DNA from 2 places in the Micromonospora sp. CNZ285 genome. Region 1 is predicted to be linked to the other one. Evidence: riboswitches for the same ligand, from Rfam matches in the RefSeq annotation. Region 1 holds a riboswitch; the other holds the start of a gene.
What was found. Region 1 has a riboswitch for cyclic di-AMP ahead of CLT75_RS27025 (VldE C-terminal domain-containing protein). Riboswitches for the same ligand answer to the same signal wherever they lie in the genome.
Positions count from the first base shown of each region.

Region 2: linked by a shared signal. The riboswitch ahead of CLT75_RS16715 (VldE C-terminal domain-containing protein) and the one ahead of CLT75_RS27025 (VldE C-terminal domain-containing protein) in region 1 are both predicted to bind cyclic di-AMP.

Region 1 covers NZ_SPQD01000001.1:5,871,442-5,879,024, forward strand. The annotation lists gene CLT75_RS27015 (helix-turn-helix transcriptional regulator) at 1-184, opposite strand, end outside; gene CLT75_RS27020 (carbonic anhydrase) at 341-994, shown strand; gene CLT75_RS27025 (VldE C-terminal domain-containing protein) at 1,052-2,080, opposite strand; cyclic di-AMP (ydaO/yuaA leader) riboswitch at 2,085-2,215, opposite strand; gene CLT75_RS27030 (YibE/F family protein) at 2,370-3,644, opposite strand; gene CLT75_RS27035 (SHOCT domain-containing protein) at 3,808-4,017, opposite strand; gene CLT75_RS27040 (metal-sensitive transcriptional regulator) at 4,144-4,443, opposite strand; gene CLT75_RS27045 (heavy-metal-associated domain-containing protein) at 4,524-4,730, shown strand; gene CLT75_RS27050 (hypothetical protein) at 4,767-5,747, shown strand; gene CLT75_RS27055 (heavy metal translocating P-type ATPase) at 5,765-7,583, shown strand, end outside.
Region 2 covers NZ_SPQD01000001.1:3,715,195-3,722,777, reverse strand. The annotation lists gene CLT75_RS16745 (winged helix-turn-helix domain-containing protein) at 1-201, shown strand, start outside; gene CLT75_RS16740 (DsbA family protein) at 205-759, opposite strand; gene CLT75_RS16735 (BON domain-containing protein) at 897-1,571, opposite strand; gene CLT75_RS16730 (hypothetical protein) at 1,733-2,137, opposite strand; gene CLT75_RS16725 (STAS domain-containing protein) at 2,557-2,916, shown strand; gene CLT75_RS16720 (SRPBCC family protein) at 3,018-3,470, shown strand; gene CLT75_RS16715 (VldE C-terminal domain-containing protein) at 3,496-4,572, opposite strand; cyclic di-AMP (ydaO/yuaA leader) riboswitch at 4,577-4,707, opposite strand; gene CLT75_RS16710 (cation diffusion facilitator family transporter) at 4,852-5,766, opposite strand; gene CLT75_RS16705 (AAA family ATPase) at 5,858-7,583, opposite strand, start outside.

The DNA.
Region 1 (7,583 bases):
CGGCCTCCAGGTCGGCCACGATGGCCTGGGCCGCCCGCTCGGTCACGCCCACCTCGTCCGCCACGTCCCGCAGCCGGGCGGTGGGGTTGCGCGCGATCGCCAGCAGCACGTGGCCGTGGTTGGTGAGGAAGGTCCAGTTACGGCGGCTCCCGTCCTCAACTGGTGTGGTCGCCATGGTGGTCATGCTATGGCCACGTCCGCCACCTGCCGAATCGGCGCGGTCCGGGGCGGGAAAGTATGAAATGCGTATCACGAATCTTGACGGACCCCGAGGGGCGTGTGACCGTGGGTCGCGAGGCCGTTCGGCCTGGTGGTTCCCCAGGTAGACGAGGTGAGGGACATGACGCCGAGCACCCCGGAGCAGGCACTGACCGAGCTGCGAGCCGGTAATCACCGGTTCGTCACCGGCGTCCCGCAGCATCCGAATCAGGACGCCGGGCACCGGACGGCTGTGGCCGACGGCCAGCATCCGTTCGCGGTGATCGTCGGCTGCTCCGACTCGCGGCTCGCCGCCGAGATCATCTTCGACCGCGGTCTCGGTGACCTCTTCGTGGTGCGTACCGCCGGGCACACCGCCGGGCCGGAGGTGCTCGGCAGCGTCGAGTACGCCGTCACCGTGCTGGGCACGCCGCTCGTGGTGGTGCTCGGGCACGACTCGTGCGGCGCGGTCCAGGCCGCCCGGGAGGGGGTCCGGACCGGCGCCGCCCCGGCCGGGCACCTGGGCGCGGTGGTGGACGCGGTCTCGCCGAGCCTGCTGCGCGCCGCCCGCCAGGGCGTCGAGGACCTCGACGGCATCATCGACGTCCACATCGCGCAGACGGTGGAGACGCTGCTGGCCCGGTCCGCCGTGCTGGCCGAGCGGGTGGCCGCCGGGCGGTGCACGGTGGTGGGCATGTCGTACCGGCTCGCCGGTGGCGAGGTGCGGACCGTGGCGCAGGCCCCGGCCCCGCTGCCCGCCCCGGCCGCGCCCGCCGACCCGGCGCTGGCGAGCTGAACCGTACGGACGAGAAAAGGGGCCGCCCGAGGGCGGCCCCTTTTCGTGGTGTCCGGGTCAGAGCAGCGACATGTGGACGTGGTCGGTGTGGTTCGACGGTCCGCTGTACGAACTCCAGCCGGTGGCCGGGAACCAGATCTGCCGGTTCCAGATGACGTAGTAGATGCCCAGCCGGTCGGCGTTGCGGATGAGGAACGCGGCCACCTCGTTGCCGTACCGGCGGGTGTCGTTGTTGTGCCAGGGCGCGAAGCCGCTGTTCTGGAGCGACCAGTCGCACGCCTTGCCCTTGGGGTGCTCCCACGGCCCGCCGGGCCGGTAACAGCCCACGAAGCGCTTGAAGCCGGCGCGCCGGACCTCCTTGTACGCGTGCAGCGTGCGCGGCGTGACGCAGCCCGAGGTGGTCGGGTCGTCCTCGCTGCACGACTCGGCCTTCCACCCGCCGTCGGCGGTGCGGCCGGGGGCGATCTTGGCGACCGGTGAGGTGGCGGAGACCAGGCCGCCGGTGAAGCCGAGACCGCCGACGAGCTTCAGCGCGCGCTCGGCCTGCACCTTCTCGCGCTCCATCGCGTTCTTCTGCTTCTCCTGCTCGCGCACCTCGGCGTCGAGCGCGATCTTGGCCTGCTCGGCGCGGGTCTTGACCGCGTTGATGGCGGCCAGGCGCTGCGCGTTGAGGAGGTTCAGCTCGTCCAGGGCGTTGACCCGGCGGACGAACGAGTCGGGGGAGTTGCTCTCCAGCAGCATGGCCATCGCGCCCATCCGGCCGGTCCGGTAGGACTGGGCGGCGAGCTGGTTGACCTGCGGGCTGAGCGCGTCGAGTTCGGCCTGTGCCGTCTTCACCTCGGCCGCCAGCCGCCGCTGGCGGTCCTGGGACTTGGCGAGCTTCGCCTTGGCCTGGAGGAAGGCCCGGTTGGCGGAGTCGATCGCCTCGGTGATGAGCGGAGGTTCGCCGTCCTCCTCGTGGCCCGAGGGGCTGCCGGGGGCCGCCGCAGCGGGGGCCGCGGTCGCCGGGTTCGGGCCGGCCAGCACTGCCAGCGAGGCCAGCACGGCCACCACGGGTGTCAGCCAGCGGCGCAGGGGTGCCGTCACAGTGTTCCCTTCCGTCGGCCGCCGACCGGGTTAGCTGACGGGTTCGGGACGGAAGTGGCCCCTACCGCTGTCGCGGATTCACCCCATGTACCTGGTTCCCCGGTTCGCCCGTGAGCGATTGGGCGGCGGCACCGCTGGCGCCGGTGCGCGCCTTCGGCGGTGACCGGCAGCGAGGTTACCTGACAGCACTCGTGAGGATCTACGTCCGGAAGCCGACCAATAGCGAGATTTCGCCGTGGCACACCGTGACCAGCGTCGCGTTTGAATTCGATGGTCACGCTGCGGAGTGTCACCATGCGGCCTCCGTACTCCTTCCGCCGCCGAGGGCCTCCAGCGCGTCGTCCCGTTCGGCCGGCGGCGGGGGCGCGGCGGGCGCCGGCTCCGCGCCGGGCGAGCGCCGCCCGGCGGTGGTCACGATCGCGGCCAGTCCGGTCGTCAGCGGTACGGCGGCGATCAGGCCGAGTGTCGCCACCGCGCTGCGGACGATCTCCTGGGCGAGGAACTCACTGGTGAGGATCTCGCTCACCGGGCGGGAGTCGGCGACCAGCAGGAGCAGCAGCGGCAGCGAGGCGCCCGCGTACGCCAGCACGATGGTGTTGACGGTGGACGCGATGTGGGCCCGGCCGACCCGGGTCGCCGCCCGGTAGAGCTGCCGCCGGGACAGTCCGGGGTTGGCGTGCGCCAGTTCGGTGACGGTGGCCGCCTGGGTGACTGTGACGTCGTCCAGCACGCCCAGCGAGCCGATGATGATGCCGGCCAGCAGCAGGCCGTGCAGGTCCACGTCGCCCTGGAACATGGACAGCGTGGTGGCGTCCTCGCTGCCGAAGCCGGTCAGGTGGGTGGCGGACGTGGCGAGTAGGCCGAGCACGCCGGTGACCACCAGGCTGCCGAGCGTGCCGAGCACCGCGACCGACGTCTGCGCGGTGATCCCGTGGGTCAGGTAGAGCACCACGAACATGATCAACGCGGCGCCCACGATCGCCACGAGCAGCGGCGGCTGGCCGGCGCCGATGCCCGGCAGCACGAAGCCCAGGAGGATGGCGAAGCTGGCCACCAGTCCGCCGAGCGCGGCGAGCCCGCGCCACCGGCCGAACGCCACGATCGCGGCGGCGAACAGCACCATCAGCCAGATCAGCGGCGTACCGCGCTGGTGTTCGGCGATGTTGTAGGACTTCACCGCCGGGTCGGCCGGGTCGGTCAGCTCGACCAGGACGACCTCGTCGCCGACCGCGACCCGGGGCGCGCCCGGCCCGGCCGGGATCGGCGTCTCGACCTGCCGGCCCGCGTCCGGGCCCTGCTCGGCGGTGACGGTCACGGTGCCGCAGGGGCCACCCCCGCCCTCCGGGGCCTCGGGCGTCGGTGGGCAGGGCTCGGTGACCACCCGGGTCACCGTGCCGTGGTAGCGGGGGACGTCAGCGCCGCCGACCGGCTCCCGGTCCTGCCCGGGCCAGAGCACCAGCGCCGCGATCACGGTGAGCGCGAACAGCGGCACCACCACGGCGACGAGCAGCCGCCGTACGCCCGGCGGCGCGGCGGGTGCGGGGCGGGTGTGGTCGGCACCCATGACGTCTCTCCCAACGGTCGCGGCGACGCCTGGTCCGCCGGACCGGTCTGGTCACCCGGCCGGCGCGGACGTGTCGACCACGTCCGGGTCGTCGCCCGGCCATGGTAGGCAGCCCGGCCGGCCGCTCCCGCACACCGTGGCCGGTGACGCGCGCCCCGCGCGGTCAGGCCAGGCCGGCCCGGCGCCGCCGGTACTCGTCCTCGTCGATCTCACCGCGGGCGTACCGCTCGTCCAGGATGCGCCGGGCCGTCGTCGGGCCCAGGTACTGCGGGCCGGTCCATCGCACGGCCGCCCAGACGAGCCCCGCCAGCACGGCGAGCACCAGCAGGGACCAGATCCACATCCAGCCCATCATCGGGCTCTGCCACATCATCGGGCCGCCCTCCGTCCGTCACCGCGGGTCCGCCGGACCGGCCTGCCCGCCACTTCGACGGTACGTCCGCCCGGTCGCGTCGGCACGGGTCGATGTGCCCTGGTCGGAGGGGTCGGAGGTCCCTGCTCAGCCGCGCTTCATCAGGCGGCCGACGGCGGCCATCATCTCGGTCGCCATCTCGTCGGCCCGGCCCTCGGCGGCGCCCTCGTGCATGCAGTGCCGGGCGTGGCCGTCGAGCAGGCCCAGGCCGACCTTGTCCAGCGCCGCCTGGATGGCCGAGATCTGGGTCAGCACGTCGATGCAGTAACGGTCGTCCTCGACCATCTTCTCGATGCCACGGACCTGGCCCTCGATCCGGCGGAGCCGGGCGAGGAGTTGGTCCTTGCTGGCGGTGTAGCCCCGGGTCGGGCTGGACGGCGCGGTCATGAAACCGAGGATAGCGTACCCCTCGGGGGTATGCTAACGTTCCGAACGTACCCCAGGGGGGTATCAGATCGGAGGGCGAGATGGAGACCACCTACCAGGTGAACGGCATGACCTGCGGGCACTGCGTCAACTCGGTGAGCACCGAGCTGAGCGCACTTCCGGGCGTCACCGACGTCCAGGTCGACCTGGCCGGCGGCCGGGTCACCGTCACCAGTCAGAACCCGCTGGACGTGGACGCGGTCCGCGCGGCGGTCGACGAGGCCGGTTACGACCTCGTCGGTGCGTGACGGGTCCGGCGGACCCGCGACAACCGAGGAGACACCATGAACACGGCGACGAAGCTCAGCGGCTTCGCGCTCGGCCTCGTGGCGGTGTTCGGAGCGGCGTACGGGATCGGCAACCTGGCCGATCCCGTCGCCCCGGCCGCCGAGACCCGACACGACGACAGCGACAGCGACCACGGGGCCGGCGACACCGGCCACGGTGACGAGAGCCAGGCGGGCGGCGCCTCCGCGCACCTACCCGGCGGGCTGCTCGTCTCCGAGCGCGGCTACACGTTCCAGCCCGCCGACGCCCCGGCCGGGCAGTTCGCCTTCCGGATCACCGGCCCGGACGGCACGCCGGTCACCCGCTTCGAGGTGGCCCACGACAAGCGCATGCACCTGATCGTCGCCCGCCGGGACCTGTCCGGGTTCCGGCACGTCCACCCGGAGATGGCCGGCGACGGCACCTGGCGGGTCGCCTCACCGCTCGGCGGCCCCGGCGTCTGGCGGGCGTTCGCCGACTTCACCCCCGAAGGCGGCGAGCCGCTGACGCTCGGCCTGGACGTCACGGTCCCCGGCGAACTGACCGCCCGGCCGCTGCCGGCGCCGGCGACCAGCACCACCGTCGACGGCTACACGGTCACCCTGACCGGCACGCCGGAGCCGGGCCGGACCAGCCGGCTCACGCTCTCCGTCAGCCGCGACGGGCGGCCGGTCACCGACCTTGCGCCCTACCTCGGCGCGTACGGGCACCTGGTGGCGCTGCGGCAGGGCGACCTGGCGTACCTGCACGTGCACCCGGAGGGCACGCCCGGCGACGGGCGCACACCTGCCGGTCCAGCGATCACGTTCGCCGCCGAGGTGCCCTCGGCCGGGGCGTACCGTCTCTACCTGGACTTCCGGCACGGCGACGCGGTGCACACCGCCGAGTTCACCGTCCTCGCCGGCGACCGGACCGCGCCGCCGCCCGCCGCGCCGGCATCCACCACCGCACCGACCCCGGACGCCGGACACGGCACCCCGGGGCACGGGCACAGTTGAGCGCCGGAGGTGCCGCGATGACTGCCACGGGAAAGGCGCTGCCCACCGCGCCGAACCTGATCGAACTGGCGATCGGCGGGATGACCTGCGCGTCCTGCGCCGCCCGGATCGAGAAGAAGCTCAACCGGATGGACGGCGTCGAGGCGACGGTGAACTACGCCACCGAGAAGGCCACCGTCCGGTACGCCGACGACATCGCGCCGGCCGACCTGATCGCCACCGTCGAGAAGACCGGCTACACCGCAGTGGTTCCGCCGCCGCCCGAGCAGGCGGAGGCGGCAGCGGCCGGGGAGCCGGTGGACGAGCTGCGCACCGCGCGTACCCGGCTCTGGGTCTCCGCCGTGCTCACCCTGCCGGTGATCGTGCTCGCCATGGTTCCGGCCTGGCAGTTCGACTACTGGCAGTGGGCCTCGCTCACCCTGGCCGCCCCGGTGGTGGTCTGGGGCGGGCTGCCGTTCCACCGCGCCGCGCTGATCAACCTGCGGCACGGCGCGGCGACCATGGACACGCTCGTGTCGCTCGGCACGCTGGCCGCGTTCGGCTGGTCGCTCTGGGCGCTGTTCCTCGGCGACGCCGGCATGCCCGGGATGAAGCACCCGTTCAGCCTCGACATCACCCGCGGCGACGGCGCCGGCAACATCTACCTGGAGGCCGCCGCCGGGGTGACCGTGTTCATCCTGGCCGGGCGGTACTTCGAGGCGCGCTCCAAGCGCACCGCCGGGTCGGCGCTGCGCGCCCTGCTCGAACTCGGCGCCAAGGACGTGGCGGTGCTGCGCGACGGGCAGGAGACCCGCATCCCGGTCGGCCGGCTCGCGGTCGGCGACCGGTTCGTGGTCCGGCCCGGCGAGAAGATCGCCACCGACGGTGTGGTCGAGGAGGGCACGTCCGCGGTCGACGCCAGCATGCTGACCGGCGAGTCGGTGCCGGTCGAGGTGGGCCAGGGCGACGCGGTGGTCGGCGCCACGGTAAACGCCGGCGGCCGGCTGGTGGTCCGCGCCACCCGGGTCGGCGGGGACACCCAGCTCGCCCAGATGGCGCGACTCGTGGAGCAGGCACAGACCGGCAAGGCGGCGGTGCAGCGGCTCGCCGACCGGATCTCCGGCGTCTTCGTGCCGATCGTGATCGCGCTGGCCGCCGGCACGCTCGGCTGGTGGCTCGGCACCGGCTCCGGGCCGACCGCCGCGTTCACCGCCGCGGTGGCCGTCCTGATCATCGCCTGCCCGTGCGCGCTCGGCCTGGCCACCCCGACCGCGCTGCTCGTCGGCACCGGGCGAGGCGCGCAGCTCGGCGTGCTGATCAAGGGGCCGGAGGTGCTGGAGTCCACCCGCCGGGTCGACACCGTGGTGCTGGACAAGACCGGCACCGTCACCACCGGCCGGATGGCGCTGGCCGAGGTGCTGCCCGCCGACGGCGAGGACGCCGACGAACTGCTCCGGGTGGCCGGCGCGCTGGAGGCCGCCTCCGAGCACCCGATCGCGCGGGCCGTCGCCGAGGCCGCGGCCGAGGCCGGACCGCTGCCGCCGGTCGGCGAGTTCGCCAACGCCGAGGGGCTGGGCGTGACCGGCACCGTCGACGGCCGGACCGTGGTGGTCGGCCGGGCCCGGCTGCTGCGGGAGCGGGGTCTCGACGTACCCGAGGAGGTCGTGCGGGCCGCGACCGGCGCGGAGGCCGCCGGGCGGACGGCGATCCTGGCCGGCTGGGGCGGGCGCGCCCGGGGCGTGCTCGCGGTGGCCGACGCGGTGAAGCCGACCAGCCGGGCGGCCGTCGCGCGGCTGCGTGAGCTGGGCCTGAAGCCGGTGCTGCTCACCGGCGACAACACCACAGTGGCGAAGGCGG
Region 2 (7,583 bases), 2.2 Mb from region 1:
ACGCTCGACGAGCCGCTCACCGAGCGGGAGCTGACCATCCTGCGCTATCTCCAGAGCATCCTGTCCAACGTGGAGATCGCCGCCGAGCTGTCGTTGTCGGTCAACACGGTGAAGACGCACGTGCGCAACATCTACCGCAAGCTCGACGCGACCCGCCGGCGGGACGCCGTCCGGCGGGCGCGCGAGCTGCGGCTGATCTGACCGTCAGCCGTCGTCGGTGGCGGCGTCCACCACTGCCAGCAGTTCGGCCAGGTCGTAGCCGCCGTCGTGCCGGACGTCGTTGACGAACAAGGTCGGCGTGCCGTTGACGCCGCTGCGGATGCCGCCGACGAAGTCCTGTCGGACCCGGTCGGCGTACTCCTGCCGGCCGACCTCCGCGGCGATCTCCTCCGGCGACAGGCCGATCTGCTCGACGCCCAGCGACAGGTGTACCGGGTCGAGCTGGTCCTGGTGCTGGTAGAGCCAGTCGTACATCTCCCAGAACCGGCCCCGGGCGGCGGCGGCCTCGGCGGTCTCCGCGGCGCTCTCCGCGTACGGGTGGACGTTGGTGATCGGGAAGTGCCGGTACGCCAGCCGCACCATGTCGGCCCGCTGGCGCAGCACCTCGGCCAGGTTCGGGTACGCGGCGCCGCAGAACCGGCACTGGAAGTCGCCGTACTCGACGATGGTGACCGGCGCGTCCACCGGCCCGCGGACATGGTCTCGGTCGGTCACCGGGATCCGCAGCCGCGCGGTGGTGACCTGAAGTGGCGTGGTCATCCGGCACTCACCCCGCCGATCCCAGTCCAGCCGTGCGGGTAGAAGGCCAGCACCACCAGCCCGTTCGGATCACTCATGCCGCCCACGATGCCCGCGGCCCGGGTGAGGCGGGCTCACCCGGGCGGGGTGGTTCCCCGTCATCGCACGGCGAGGTGGTTGCGCACCTCCCGGATGCCTGGCGCGTTCCACACCACCCGCTCGATCTCCTCGCGTTCGCCGGGCGAGTGGACCCGCCCGTCCAGCAGCACCGTGTCGCCGTGCACCCGCACGTCGACCTCCTCGGCCTCGGTGGCGCGGTTGCGGGCCAGCGCGTCGACGATCCGCTCGGCCAGGTCACCGCCGTCGGCGCGCACCGCGGGGCGTACCGCGATGCCGTTGCTCACCCCGCACACGCCGGTCAGCCGGGCGACCGAGCGTTCGGCGGCCCGCCGCTGGTACTCCCACTCGACCTCGCCGTGCAGCGTGACCCAGCCGTCGGCCACCGTCACCTGCAACGCCTCGATCGGCACGAACGCGTCCCACTCCAGCGCCCGTACGGCCGCGACGGCGATCTCCGGGTCCTCCCGCCCGGCCGCGGTGTCGATCCGGACGGCGAGGTCGTTGGCGACCGCGCGGACCCGGGCGACCCGGTGCGCGGCCCGTTCGGCGGCCCACTTCTTGGCGTAGCTGTCGACCCGGCCGGTGAGCGTCACCACGCCCTCGGTGACAGTCACCCCGATCTCGTCCGCGCCGACCCGCGGTTCCCAGGTCAGCTCGTCGAGCACGGCGGACTGGATGTCCCGGTCGGTACGGGTGATCGTGTCGGTGGTCATCCGGCTCTCCCTCCCGTCGGTCGCGGCGCGGGCACGTGGTCCCGCACCCGCGATCCTGCGTCCGCCCCGGGTGAACGGCCCTCACCCGCTGCGGGTGAGGCAGCAGGACGGCCGCCCCCGGGAGGTCCCGGGAGCGGCCGTCGTCGTGTCGTACGGGCGGGTCAGCCGTCCAGGCCGGCCGGCGAGTTCGGCCGGTCCACGTCCACGAACTCGATCTCGTCCGCGGCGCGGTCCCGGCTGCCCGCGGCGCGCGCCGCGGTGCCGGCGGCCCAGCCGATCGCCGCGCCGGTGAGCGCCGCCGCGATCAGCAGCGTCCAGGGCAGGGCGGGCCGGCGGCCGGCGAGCGCGTCGAAGGCGAGGGACGCCCGGCGGCGTGCCTCGTCGGCGGCGGAGCCGACCAGGTCGGTGGCGTCGTCGGCCAGGCCGGAGGAGCTGCGGCGGGCGGTCCGGGTGGCGTCGCGCACGCTGTCGCCGGCGGAACCGACGGCGGAGAGCAGGTTCTGCCACGCCTGGTCGGCGACCCGCTCGGCCTTGCCCCGGCGGTCCAGCAGGTTGGATCCGAACATCGTTCTACCTCCTCGGGTGCCGAAGGCCGGCGGCCACTTCGGACTCCGGTGTCCATCCGGCGGGTTCACTGTCTCGGGCAGTGCCCCACCGGCGCCCGCGGCAAACCACGCGGTGGTTCCCGGCCTGCGAGCAGCGAACGGGACGAACCACCCGAACGCGCCGGGACCGGTGCCGACGGGACGTGCGTGCGCCCGCTACCCTGGTCGGCGGATCGGCGGGCCCGCCCGGTCGCACGGTTGGCCGCGACCCGCCATACAGGGGAAACTGGAACCCGGAGGTTCGGATTGGGTACGTCCAGGTGTGCCCAGTTCGCGAATTGCTCATCCCGGGGGGTGGCGACCGGGCCGTTGGAGGAATACTCTCGGTCGCGGCCCGCGTACTGATGAGGCGCCCGTCATGGGCGAGTGGAGGTGCTCGCGTGAGCCTGTCGATCGTGAAGTCGGTGCGGCCGGGTGGTGTCGTCCAGATCGCGCCCCGTGGGGAGATCGACGTCGACACCGCGTACGAGGTGCGGGAAGCGATCGCCGAGGTGCTCGCGAAGGGCCGTCCGTCCCGGATCGAGCTGAACATGCGGCTTGTCACGTTCATCGACTCGGTCGGCATCAGCGCCATGGTCGCGGGCTTCCAGACCTGCGAGGTCAGCGGCGTCAAGCTCGTGGTCATCGAGCCGAGCCGGTTCGTGCACCGGCAGCTCTGGGTGACCGGCCTGCTCGGCCTGTTCGGCGCGCCCGAGCCGTGGTTCGCCGACGACACCCCCGAGGTGCTGCCCGGCGCTTGAGCGCCGTTCACACCCCCTGCGGCCAGGGGACCTTCTACCCGTTGCCAGTCCGGCGTCGGTACGGGACGATCGTCGCGACGCACGACGGCGAGGGGGCCCGCTTGCAGAGCAGCGACAGCTTCAGCTACACCGTGCAGGCCCGGTGCACCCGGGCCGAAGCGGTGGCCCTGCTGGGTGACCTGAGTCGCCAGGGCGAGCTGCATCCGCTGATCGTCCGGGTCCGGAAGCTGCCGGCCCGGCCGGGCGCGCTGGCCAGCTACGCGATCACGGACCGGCTGCAACTCGGCCCGCTGCACTTCCCGGTCACGTACCAGGCGGACGTGCTCGTCGCCAGCGAGGACGAGGTCGTCACAGTGGCGCGGCAGCAACCCGCGACGACCGTCCGCAACCACACCCGCCTGCGCGACGAGCCGGACGGCACGGTACGCATCGACGTGGAGATCACGCTCACCGCGCCGGCACCGCTGTTCGGGTACGCGTTCCGCCAGGCCCGGGCTGCTCACCTGGGCCTGGCGGCGCGTCTCGGCGCGACCCTGGAGGGCCGACCGGCCTGATCCGGCCGACCCTCTCAGGCGTGGCTCAGTACACCGACAGGTGCACGTGGTTGGTGTGGTCGCTGGACGGGTCGCCGTTGCCGCCGCTGTACGACTTCCACCCGCTGCTGGGCAGCCAGATCTGCTTGAACCAGATCACGTAGAGCACGGCGAGCGGGTCGGCGTTGCGCACGAAGTACGCGGCCAGGTTGTTGCCGTACGTCCGGTCACCGCCGGAGGCGACGCCGCCGAAGCCGTCCTTCTGCGCGGCGAAGTCGCAGGCCCGCCCCTTCGGATGCTCACCCGAGCCGCTCGGCCGGTGGCACGAGACGTACCTGGTGAAGCCGGCCGCCTTGGCCTGTTGCAGCGCGTGCAGCGTGCGCGGCGTGATGCAGCCGTCCGCCGGGGTGGGGTCGTTGACGCTGCACGACTCCGACGGCCAGGAGCCGTCCGAGTTGCGCGGCGCCGGCTTCGCGTTCTTGCTGGAGGTGCCCTGGACGCTGCCACCGCCGCTGCTGCTGCGCGAGGCCCGGTCGTTCGCCACCTCAAGGGCGCGCTCGGCCTGCTCCTTGCGCTTGGCCATCACCGTCACCTGCTTGCGCTGCTCGCGGATCTCCCCGTCGAGCTGGGCGCGGGTGCGGGTGGCCTCATCGCGGGTGGCGATCAGGTCGCGCAGCGTACGGTCCTCGTGCGCGGCGACCTGCTCCAGCGCGGCGGCCCGGTCCATGAAGCCCTCCGGGCTGCTGCTGCCGAGCAGCGCCCCGGCGGTGCCCAGGCGGCCGTTGCGGTACGCCACCGCGGCGATCTCGCCGACCTTGGCGTCGCGGACGGCAAGCTCGGCGCCGACCGTCTTGAGCTGGTCGTTGAGCTGTTTCTGGCGGGTCACCGACCGGTTCAGCGCGGCCTTCGCCTCCAGCCAGCCCTTGCTGGCCGCGTCGAGCTGGGCGCGCAGTTCCGGCGTGCCGCCCTCGTCGTCGCCGCCGGGCGCGGCGGCGAGCAGGCCGGTCACCGGCGCCGCGGAGGCGGGGGAGACCGGAACGGTCGCGACGCCGAGGGTCAGCGTCGCGACGAGCAGGGCCGCCAACCGGGCGGCCGTCCGTCGTACAGGTGCCACTGGGGGCATTCACACGTCCTTCCGTCAACGCCGACCGGGTTAGCTGACGGGTTCGGGACGGAAGATCCCTACCGCTGACGCGGATGCACCCCACGTACGTGGTTCCCCGGCTCGTCCCTGCGGACGATTAGGCGACGGCCGCCCCACCGGGGCCGGGTGGCGTCCGCGGGTGCGGCCGCGACCGAGACTACCGGCGCTGCCCGGGCGCGGCTCCGTCGAGCAGCGCCACTAGGCGGGGCAAAACCGGCATAAGACTACATTAGCCACAGTGATTTAAGTGTGTCCTAATCACCACTCGGTCTGTCCGCACACTCCGGCCGACGCTCCGGGTTCGACCTGCAACGTGGCGTGATCGATGGAGAAGTCCTCGTGCAGGGCGGCCCGCGCGGCGGCCAGCACCCCGGCCGGGTCCACACCCGGGTCGGTGGTCAGGTGCGCCGAGGCCACCTCCATGCCCGAGGTGAGCGTCCAGACGTGCAGGTCGTGCACCTCGGCCACGCCCGGTACGGCGGCCAGCCGGTCGTGCACGGCGGTGACCTGGAGGTGCTCCGGCGCGGCCTGCACCAGGATGCGCAGCGCGGCCCGGCCGAGCCGCCAGGTGCGCGGCAGGATGAACAGGCCGATCCCGACGGCGACCAGCGGGTCCGCCCACCACCAGTCGGTCACCGCGATGACCAGCGCGGCGGCGATCACGCCGAGCGAGCCCAGCAGGTCGCCGAGCACCTCCAGGTACGCCCCGCGCAGGTTGATGCTCTCCTTCGACCCGGCGCGCAGCAGCGCGAACGCGACGATGTTGGCGAGCAGGCCGAGCACCGCCACCACGAGCATCGGGCCGGCCAGCACCTCCGGCGGCTCGCCGAACCGGCGTACCGCCTCGACCAGGACGTAGATCGCGACGGCACCGAGCAGTACGGCATTGGCGAGGGCGGCGAGCACCTCCAGCCGGTAGAGCCCGAACGTGCGCTGCGGGTCGGTGCCGGCGCGGCGGGTGGCGGTGATCGCGGCCAGCGCCATGCCGATGCCGAGGACGTCGGTGAACATGTGCCCGGCGTCGGAGAGCAGTGCCAGCGACCCGGTCGTGAACGCGGCCACCGCCTCGACCACCATCAGGGCGGCGAGCAGCGCGAAGGCGGCCCAGAGGCGGCCCCGGTGGCGGTGCGCCGCGTTGGTCACCGCGCCGCTGTGGTCATGACCTGCGCCCACGCCAACACCCTTCCTGCCCCGTACCGGCCAGGCCCAATGTATGTTCACATCGCTATGTATGCAACTGAACTGTGGGTGACGGCGGGGCCGGTCACCCCACCGGGTCGAGCGTGGTGAGGCGCTGGGTCGCCCGGGACAGCGCCACGTAGAGCGTGCGCACACCCGATCCCGGGTCGGCCCGGATCTCGCTCGGCGCCACCAGCACCACGCCGTCGTACTCCATGCCCTTGGCCTGGAGGCTGGTCACCACCTGGAGGCGGCCCGCGCCGAGCCCGCCCAGCCAGCCCGCCACCTCGTCCCGGCGCGGCACCGGCGTGATCACGCCGACGGTGCCCTCCACCTGCGCGAGCAGCGCCTCGGCCGCCTCGACGGTGGCCGCCGGCAGGTCGGCGGCGGGCACCGTGCGCTCGATCGGCGGCACGCCGGTGGACCGCACCGCGTCGGGCAGCGGCAGGTCCGGGTAGAGCCGGCGGATCTCCGCCGCCGCCACCGCGAAGATCTCCGCCGAGTTGCGGTAGTTGGTGGTCAGCTCGTAGCGGTGCCGCTTTCGCCGGCCGAGCGCCTGGTCACGGGCCCGGTCCAGCTCCTGCGGGTCGCCGGTCCAGGCGGTCTGCGCCGGGTCACCGACCACCGTCCAGGACGCCAGCCGCCCGCGCCGGCCGACCATCCGCCACTGCATCGGCGAGACGTCCTGCGACTCGTCCACCACCACGTGCGCGTAGTCGCGGTAGTCGTCCGGACGCTCCCGCGCCGCCGCGCGGGCGGCACGCTGCCGGTCGGCGTACGTGCTCAGCTCGCGCACGCCACCGGCGAGCTGGTACGGGTCGCGCTTGGGCCGGGCCCGCTGCACCGGCTTGCCGAGCAGCGCGTCCAGCTCGTCCAGCAGCGCGATGTCGGCCACCGTCAGGCCCTCGGTCGCCAGCGTCCGGTACGCGTCGCCGAGCAGCCGGATCTCCGCCGAGGAGAGGATCCCCCCGGCGTAGCGGCGCAGCCGGTCCGGGCGGGCCAGCCAGTCCAGCACGTGCCGCGGGTGCAGCCGGGGCCACCACGCCTTGAGGAACTCGCGGAACTCGGGCCGCTCGATGATCTCGTCCTCGAACGCGGGCTGCTCCGGCAGGCGTCCCACCCGCAGCGTGCGGGCCTGCGTGTAGAGCGCGGCGAGCACCGCGTCGAACGCCGCCCGGCGTACCTCGTTGCGGCGCGCCCCACGGGCGAGCGTCCGGTCCCGGATCGCGTCCAGCGCGGGACGTTCCAGGCGCAGCAGTTCGCCCCGGTAGAGCAGGCGCAGCTCGGCGGGGGAGTCCGGCACCGCGTCGCGTACCGCGCGTTCCAGCACCCGGCGCATCCGCAGCGACCCCTTCACCGCCGCCACGTCCGGCGGGTCGGTCCGGGACGCGGACAGGCCGGGGAACAGCGAGCCCAGCGAGTGCAGCGTGGCGGTCTCCTCGCCCAGCGACGGCAGCACCGAGGCGATGTACTCGACGAACACACCGGACGGTCCGACCACCAGGATGCCGCCGCCGGCGTACCGGGCCCGGTCGGAGTAGAGCAGGTACGCGGCCCGGTGCAGCGCCACCGCCGTCTTCCCGGTGCCGGGGCCGCCGGAGACGATCGTGACGCCGTTGCCGGGGGAACGGATCGCCTCGTCCTGCTCGCGCTGGATGGTGGCGACGATGTCGCGCATGCCCCGGCCGGTGGCCCGGGACAGCGTGGCCAGCAGCGCCCCGTCACCGACCACCGCCATGTCCGGCGGCGCGGCCTCCGGGTCCAGCAGGTCGTCCTCGATCCGGGTGACCTTCTCCGACGCGGACTGGATC